One region of the Cupriavidus sp. GW823-FHT07A04 genome, then DNA from elsewhere that is predicted to be linked to it. Evidence: predicted binding sites of a transcription regulator. Region 1 holds the regulator's gene; the other holds the start of a gene.

What was found. Region 1 encodes sigma-54, which starts transcription at its own class of promoters, with help from an activator protein. Its sites were predicted from a motif close to TGGCANGNAANCTGCTTT; they were not measured.
Region 2: the regulator sigma-54 is predicted to act here: its motif matches at 1,382-1,399, upstream of AC1Q7Q_RS12120 (PQQ-dependent methanol/ethanol family dehydrogenase).

What each region holds. Positions count from the first base shown of each region.
Region 1 is NZ_JBXAHA010000008.1:62,029-66,204, reverse strand. It holds gene hpf (ribosome hibernation-promoting factor, HPF/YfiA family) at 331-681, opposite strand; gene AC1Q7Q_RS15255 (RNA polymerase factor sigma-54) at 731-2,206, opposite strand; gene lptB (LPS export ABC transporter ATP-binding protein) at 2,342-3,127, opposite strand; gene lptA (lipopolysaccharide transport periplasmic protein LptA) at 3,174-3,818, opposite strand; gene lptC (LPS export ABC transporter periplasmic protein LptC) at 3,873-4,176, opposite strand, start outside.
Region 2 is NZ_JBXAHA010000006.1:86,914-91,089, reverse strand. It holds gene AC1Q7Q_RS12130 (quinoprotein dehydrogenase-associated SoxYZ-like carrier) at 1-339, shown strand, start outside; gene AC1Q7Q_RS12125 (quinoprotein relay system zinc metallohydrolase 1) at 336-1,268, shown strand; gene AC1Q7Q_RS12120 (PQQ-dependent methanol/ethanol family dehydrogenase) at 1,461-3,203, shown strand; gene AC1Q7Q_RS12115 (c-type cytochrome) at 3,362-3,655, shown strand; gene pqqE (pyrroloquinoline quinone biosynthesis protein PqqE) at 3,809-4,176, opposite strand, start outside.

The DNA.
Region 1 (4,176 bases):
CGGGCGGAAAGAGGTAAAAAAACCAAGGCCCGAGGTTTCCACCGGGTGTCCCCCCATGCCGGTGTCGGGCGTCTGGCCATTATAGAGCAGGCCCGCTTCCGCTTTGTGCATTGCAATAGCCGATGCGCTCAAGCGGTGCTGCATGCACCGGAATGGCTAGGCCGGTCAACCATGTATTGCACAGCATACACTGGTACATATGCGTTGCGGAATCCCCTGTGTGGCCCGATCGGGTAGGCTGCAACGAAAAAGCCGCGCTCTGGGCGCGGCTTGATTCCATTTTTCAAGGGACTGACACCGACGGCCCGGTATGTGGGCCGCCAGGCACGGTCATTGCTGCATCTGCGATGCGGCCATCTGATACTTGACCGCTTCACGGTCGTGGCTCTGCACGCGATCCTTGTGGCGAATCACCTGCCGGTCGAGCTTGTCGACCAGTGCGTCGATAGCGGCATACAGGTCTTCATGATGCGCTTCGACAAAGATGTCCTTGCCCTTGAGATGTAGATTGATTTCCGCGTACTGCCGCCGGTCCTTTTCTTTTGTATTGTCGACAGAGAGCAGCACACTTACGCCAATGACTTGATCGAAATGCCTGACGATACGCTCCAGTTTCGTTTCCACGTACTCACGCAGAGGGGGCGTGATGTCCAAGTGGTGTCCACTGATCTTGAAGTTCATAGCGTTTCTCCTTCTGAAAGAGCTGCATCAGGCAGGCGATGCAGCTCGGCTACAAAGTCTTACGGAGATTGACCGCGGGAATCTTGAGCGCTTCGCGGTATTTGGCAACGGTACGCCGTGCTACCACAAAGCCTTGCTCGCCGAGCAATTCGGCAATCCGGCTATCGGACAAGGGGTTCCTAGCGTCTTCGGCTCCTATCAATTGCTTGATCAACGCACGGATTGCCGTTGATGAGGCCGCGCCGCCGGTTTCTGTGGATACGTGAGAGCCAAAAAAATACTTCAGCTCGAAAGTCCCCATCGGCGTTGCCATGTATTTATTGGTAGTCACCCGAGAGATGGTGGACTCGTGTAAACCCAGTGTATCGGCAATCTCCCGCAAAACCAAGGGGCGCATCGCAATTTCACCGTGGGTGAAGAAGTTCTTTTGACGTTCGACAATGGCTTGTGCGACGCGCAATATCGTGTCGAACCTTTGCTGGATATTCTTGATCAACCAGCGTGCTTCCTGCAGCTTTTGCTGCAGTCCGGCCGCGCCTGCATCGCCTTTTGCACCGCGCAAAATCTGCGCGTACATGTCGTTGATGCGTAGCCGCGGCATCACATCCGGGTTGAGGTGGGCGATCCATCCGCCGCTCAATTTTCGAACAAAAACATCAGGCACCACGAAGTCCGCTTCTGGCCGGCTGTAGGCATGGCCGGGATAGGGCGCGAGCGAGCGGATCAGTTCATGTGCGGCCTTGAGTTCCGGTTCGTCCACTTGCAGCGCCTTTTTAAGGCGCGTGTAATCGCGCACCGCCAGCAGCTCGAGGTGGTTGGTGACGATGCTCAGCGCCAGTTCGCGCTGCGGATGCTTGAGCCTGCGCAATTGCAGCGCCAGGCACTCGGCGGCGTTGCGTGCCCCGACGCCCGGCGGATCGAAGCTCTGCAGCAGCGTGAGCACAGCCTGGATCTCGTCGACCTCGAACTCGAGCTCCTCCGGCAGCTCGCTGCAGATTTCCTCGAGCGTGGTGCTCAGGTAGCCGTCATCGTCCAGGGACTCGACCAGGAAGATAGCCAGCCCTTTGTCGCGCAGGGAAATCTTGAGCGGCGCCAGCTGTTCCATGAGGTGTTCACGCAGCGTGGGCTCGGCGTCGCGCAGCTGCATCGGGGTTTTTTCGTCGTCTTCGCCTTGCGGGCGGCGGGCGAAGTCGTCCAGGCTCCAGTCGCTGCCGTAATCCTCATTGCTGTCGGAGTAGCTGTCGTCGGCTTCGGGGGCGCCATCGGGACGGTTTTCGCTGGTGCCCTGGCCATCGGCGGGCGCTGGCGCGGGCGCGCTCTGCAGGTTCACCGAGCCGTCCGAGGACACGCGCAACGGGCTGTCCAGCCAGTCGTTCTCACGCTCGAGCAAGGGGTTCTCGGTCAGCGCCTGTTCCACTTCCTGCTGCAGTTCAAGCGTGGACAGTTGCAGCAGCCGGATCGACTGCTGGAGTTGCGGCGTAAGCGCGAGATGCTGCGAGAGGCGGAGCTGTAGCGACGGTTTCATGCGACCTATTTTATGCCCAACTTCCGTACTGATGGAACGGAAATTGCTATCGCTGGTGTCGCTATGATCGTTTGAAGGATAAAAGGCGACACCGAAGCCGCCCGGGGGACGATGCGCGGCAGGCGCCGCGCGCCCTTACATGCGGAAGTTCTCGCCCAGGTAGACCTTGCGCACCGACTCGTTGGCGATGATGTCCTCAGGCTGCCCGGACGCCAGCACCGCGCCTTCGCTGATGATGTAGGCGTGGTCGCAGATGCCCAGCGTCTCGCGCACGTTGTGGTCGGTGATCAGCACGCCGATATTGCGTGCCTTGAGGAAGCTGACGATGCGCTGGATTTCGCCAACCGCGATCGGGTCGACGCCGGCGAAGGGCTCGTCGAGCAGGATGAAGCGCGGCGCGGAGGCCAGCGCGCGGGCGATTTCCACGCGGCGGCGCTCGCCGCCGGACAGCGACAGCGCCGGGTTGTCGCGCAGGTGGGCAATCTGCAGGTCATCCAGCAGGGTGTCCAGCCGGCGCTCGATCTCGGCCTTGCCCAGGGGTTTGCCATCGTTGAGCTGCAGCTCCAGCACTGCGCGGATGTTTTCCTGCACATTGAGCTTGCGGAACACGGAGGCTTCCTGCGGCAGGTAGGACAGGCCCATGCGTGCTCGCTCATGGATGGCCAGGCCGCTGATGTGTTTGTCGTCGAGCACGATATCGCCTTCGTCCAGCGCCACCAGCCCCACGATCATGTAGAACGACGTGGTCTTGCCCGCGCCGTTGGGGCCCAGCAAGCCGACCACCTCGCCGCTCTTCACGTCGAGCGACACGTCCTTGACCACGGTGCGCGAGCCGTAGCGCTTCTTCAGGTGGCGCACGACCAGCGTGCTGCTGTCCTTCAGGGTGGCGGGCTGGGACGGTGCGGTTTGGGTAGCGGTCATGAAGGTGAAGTCAGAATCCGTGGATCAGGGACGTGGCGGCGTCAGGTCAGGGGTTGACGGGGGCAGTTGCCGGCTTGAGCGGCAGCGGATTGGCTGCGGCACCGCTGGCGGGCTGCTCCTGGCGCGGCGACAGCACGGCGCGCACGCGGCCCGACGGGCTGCCCGCGGTCGCGTTCTCGGCGCCGCCGCTGGCCGTGTAGAACTCGTTGCGGCTGTCATAGGTGATCACCGCGCCGCGGATCTCGTCGACCAGCTTGGCGCCGGCCAGGCGGGCCATGCGGGCGCGCCCGATCAGCTTGGACAACTCCTGCTTGCCGTCATATTCGATGCGGTCGCCCCAGCCATCGATGTACTCGTCGACGTTGTCGCGCTTCTGGCGGATATAGGCTTGCTTGCCGCCCTTGGAGGTCGCGACCGCGTACTGGTAGCCCTCGGGATCGGTACGGACTTCGGCCGCGTCGGATTTGAGCACCATGGTGCCCTTGGTCAGCACCACGTTGCCAGTCAGTACATAGACCTGCTTGACGTCATCGTAGCTGGCATTGTCGGCCTCCAGGACCAGCGGCTTTTCGCGGTCGGCCTTTTCGGCGCTGGCGGGCGCGGCCAGCGTGAGGCCCAGGACGGCGGCCAGCGTCAGCAAAGCGGCCGTGCTGCGGCGCAGACAGGACGAAGTCGTCGGGAATGGATTCATGTTGGCGTGATGGCGGTTGACGCGGGCGGTTGGTGCCCGCGGGCGGCTTCGGGGCTACTTCGTGGGACTCGCCGGCGGCGGCCCCGTGATGATGGTGCCGCGTACGTTACCCAGCAATTGTACTTCGCGAGTGACATTGTTGAAGACCAGGCCGTTGGCGGTCATCACCGACGGGCCGCGGGTCAGCTTGACAGCCTTGTCGGTCTTGACGATGTCATCGTTCACCAGCACCTGGAAATACTCCGAGGCGGCCGTCATCTGCGGATCCTTGGCGGGGTCGGGGCCCTGGGTACGCACGATGAAGGCATTGCCGAACAGGTCGATGACCGAGCCTTCCGCGTTCATCGTGCCGCGATCA
Region 2 (4,176 bases), on a different contig from region 1:
GTGCCGGGCGCGACCCGCCGCGACGGCTCATGGAGCACCACGCTGAACCGGGTCGAATCGCGCGTGTTCCCCGGCCTCGGCGGCGCCGGTGGCCGGGTGCGGCTACGCGTGATGCACCCGATGGACACCGGGCTGGTGGCCGGTATCCCCGCCTTCCATGTGGAGTCGCTGAACCTGCTCGACGCCACGCGGGAAGCGATGCTGCGGCTGACGCTATACGAACCGGTCGCTGAAAACCCGATCTTCTCCTTCGACCTGCGCGGGGCCAGCGAGCGCGGCATGACGGTGACCGGGCGCGATAACAACGGCAACCGGTTCGCGGCGCAGGTGACGCCATGAAGCGCGTGCTCGGTATCCTGCTATGGCTGGCAGCGCAGGCGGCGCTGGCGCAGGCGGGGGACTATCGCCTGGCGCCACGCCAGGTCGCCGCCGACGTGTGGCTGCTGGAAGGGGCGAACGCGGATTTCGCGCCGGACAACGGCTGCAACATCATCAACACCGCCTTTATCGACACGGGTGATGGCGTGGTGGTGATCAATACCGGGCCGTCGCGCCAATATGGCGAGCAGCAGCGCCGTGCCATTGCTTCGGTCACGGCGGCGCCGGTACGGCTGGTGCTCAATCTGAACCTGCATCCGGACTACTTCTTCGGCAACCAGGCCTATGCCGACGTGGGCGGCAGCGCGCTGGCCGGCACCATCGACGGCGCCCGGCGCGAAGGGCCTGCCTATGCCGACAACCTCTATCGCCTGTGCGGCAACTGGATGCGCGACACCGAACCGGCGCCGCCGCGCCACGTGCTGACCCCGGGCCGGCGCACGATCGGCAGGCACACCTTCGATCTGATCCGGATGGACGGCCACACCGCCGACGACCTGGTGATCGTGGACCGCAGCGCCGGCATTGTGTTCGCGGGCGGCGTGGCGTTTCGCGAGCGCGTGCCGACCACACCCCACGCGGATCTCAAGCGCTGGCTGGCCAGCCTGGACCAATTGCAGGTGCTGCTGCGCGACAGCGGCGCGCGGCTGCTGATCCCCAGCCACGGACCGGCGCTCGGCAGCGCGGATGCCGTCGCGCAGACACGCGGCTACCTGCAGTGGCTGGATGCCCGCATGACCCAGGCGGCAGCCCAGGGGCGCGACTTGGCCGAGGTGATCGCCATGCCGGTGCCGCACGCATATGCACGCTGGGGCGCCATGCCGGCGGAGTACGTACGCAATGTGACGCACCTCTACCCGGCGTATGAGGACGCCGCGTTGGGACGCTGAGTCAGGGCAGGTGTGCTGTTCAATTCCGCAACAACGGCAGCGGAGTGTTCCGCGCTGGTACGCCATCCAGGCATTGGCAGGCTGCCGCGGGCCCGGATGCGGGTGTTTTCCATTGGCATGGGAATTGCCAAGAGTCTGTCTGGTGTGCGTGGCACACCGGCGAAGATCGACAACAAGAGAGAGGAGCAGACAATGAGGACGTTACGCGTGATGATGGTGCTCGCGGCGACTACCGCGAGCCTGGTGGCGCAGGCCGCGGTGACCGATGCCATGATCGAGAACGACGCGAAGTCGCCGGGCGACGTGCTGTCGTGGGGGATGGGCCCGCAAGGCCAGCGCTTTTCCACGCTGAACCGCATCAACACCAAGAACATCGGCCAGCTGGTGCCGGCGTGGTCATTCTCTTTCGGCGGCGAGAAGCAGCGCGGGCAGGAAGCGCAGCCGTTGATCCACGACGGCAAGATGTTCGTGACCGCCTCCTATTCCCGCATCTACGCGCTCGACCTGAAGACAGGCGCCAAGCTGTGGAAATATGAGCACCGCCTGCCCGAGGGCATCATGCCCTGCTGCGACGTGGTCAACCGTGGCGCGGCCCTGTACGACAACCTGGTGATCTTCGGCACGCTCGACGCGCAACTGGTGGCGCTGGACCAGAAGACCGGCAAGGTGGTGTGGAAGGAGAAGATCGAAGACTATGCTGCCGGATACTCCTACACGGCGGCCCCCCTGATCGTCAAAGGCATGGTGCTGACCGGCGTCTCGGGCGGCGAGTTCGGCGTGGTGGGACGGGTCGAGGCACGCGACGCCAAGACCGGGCAGATGGTGTGGTCCAGGCCAGTGGTGGAAGGCCATATGGGCTACAAGTATGACAAGGACGGCAACAAGACCGAGAACGGTGTGACCGGCACCCAGAACGCCAGCTGGCCCGGCGAGACCTGGAAGACCGGCGGCGCGGCCACCTGGCTTGGCGGCACCTACGATCCGCAGACCGGCCTTGCCTACTTCGGCACCGGCAACCCGGGGCCGTGGAACAGCCACATGCGCAAGGGCGACAACCTGTATTCGGCCTCGACCGTTGCGCTCGATCCCGCCACCGGCAAGATTGTCTGGCACTACCAGAACACCCCGAACGATGGCTGGGACTTTGACGGCGTCAACGAGTTCGTGACCTTCGACCAGGACGGCAAGCGCCTGGGCGGCAAGGCCGACCGCAACGGCTTCTTCTACGTCAACGACGCCACCAGCGGCAAGCTGGTGAACGCCTTTCCCTTCGTCAAGAAGATCACCTGGGCCAGCAGCATCGACCTTAAGACCGGACGACCCAACATGGTCGCGGAAAGCCGGCCGGGCGACCCGGCGGCGGGCAGCGATCCGAAGAAGGGCCAGTCCGTGTTCGCCGCGCCGGGCTTCCTCGGGGGCAAGAACCAGCAGCCGATGGCCTACAGCCCGCAGACCGGCCTGTTCTATGTGCCAGCCAATGAATGGGGCATGGATATCTGGAACGAACCCGTGGGCTACAAGAAGGGCGCCGCCTTCCTCGGCGCCGGCTTCACCATCCATCCGCTCAACGAGGACTACATCGGCTCGCTGCGCGCGATCAACCCCAAGACCGGCAAGATCGAGTGGGAAGTCAAGAACTACGCGCCGCTGTGGGGCGGGGTGATGACCACTGCCGGCGGGCTGGTGTTCTGGGGCACGCCGGAGGGCTACCTGAAGGCCGCGGATGCCAAGACCGGCAAGGAACTGTGGAAGTTCCAGACGGGCAGCGGCGTGGTGGCGCCTCCGGTTACCTGGGAGGAGGGCGGCGAGCAGTATGTGGCGGTGGTGTCGGGCTGGGGCGGCGCCGTGCCGCTGTGGGGCGGGGAAGTCGCCAAGCGCGTGAATTTCCTGGAGCAGGGCGGATCGGTGTGGGTGTTCAAGCTGCACAAGAGCTGAATGTTGCCGGACACCATGTAGCGTAGCTGCCCTGCGCGTGCCGGCATCGCACACCGGCGCCGGCACGCGCAAGGGCGGGTCGATGATCAGAGCATTGGGACGTAGATATGCAGAAGGCGAAAGGATTCCTGCCGTTGACGGCCACGGCCACGGTCGCGATGGTGGCGATGGTGCTGTGTGCCACCCGGGTCGAAGCGGCGCCCGATATGCAGGCGCTGGCCGACAAGAGCGGCTGCTTTTCTTGTCACAGCATGAAGACCAAGGTAGTCGGGCCAGGCTTTGCCGAGGTAGCGGGCAAGTACAAGGGCGACGGGGAAGCACCCGAGCGGCTCGCGAAAAAGATCCGTGAGGGCGGGAAAGGCGTTTGGGGACGGATTCCCATGCCGCCACACGATCAGCTCAGTGAGACGGATGCCAGGAAACTGGCAGAGTGGGTTCTGAGTATCGGATGAGCATTGGAGGAGCATTGGAGGAGACCGGTGTCAGACCTGACGGTCGGATAAAAACCGGAGACGAAGGAAGGATTCGCAAGGACGTTTCACATCGGCCCGCATGGCTGCCCAGGCACGGTGTGAAACGTCTTTGATTTTTCTGTTCTCGATTTTCTATTTACCTCTTTCACTACCAGCGCAGTCCGCTTCGCTGCTTAGCCTGAGCGAATTCCCATCGCTGCGGAAGACCATCCCGTGCTCCCGGCCGCGCGCCTGTGCCTCGGCCAGCCTGCCCTGTAGCACGATCTCCATGACCTTCCCATGGTCTCCCGACCGATCGCACACCGGATCCGTGGCGGCGGCATCGCCGGTCAACAGGAACGCCTGGCAGCGGCACCCGCCATGGTCTTGCGCCTGCGAGTCGCAGGAGCGGCAAGGCTGCGGCAGCCAGTGCGTGCCGCGAAAACGCTGGAAGGCGTCGCTGTTGCGCCATATTTCACGCAGCGATTGCGTGGTGACGTTCGGCAGGTCGAGCCCGGGCA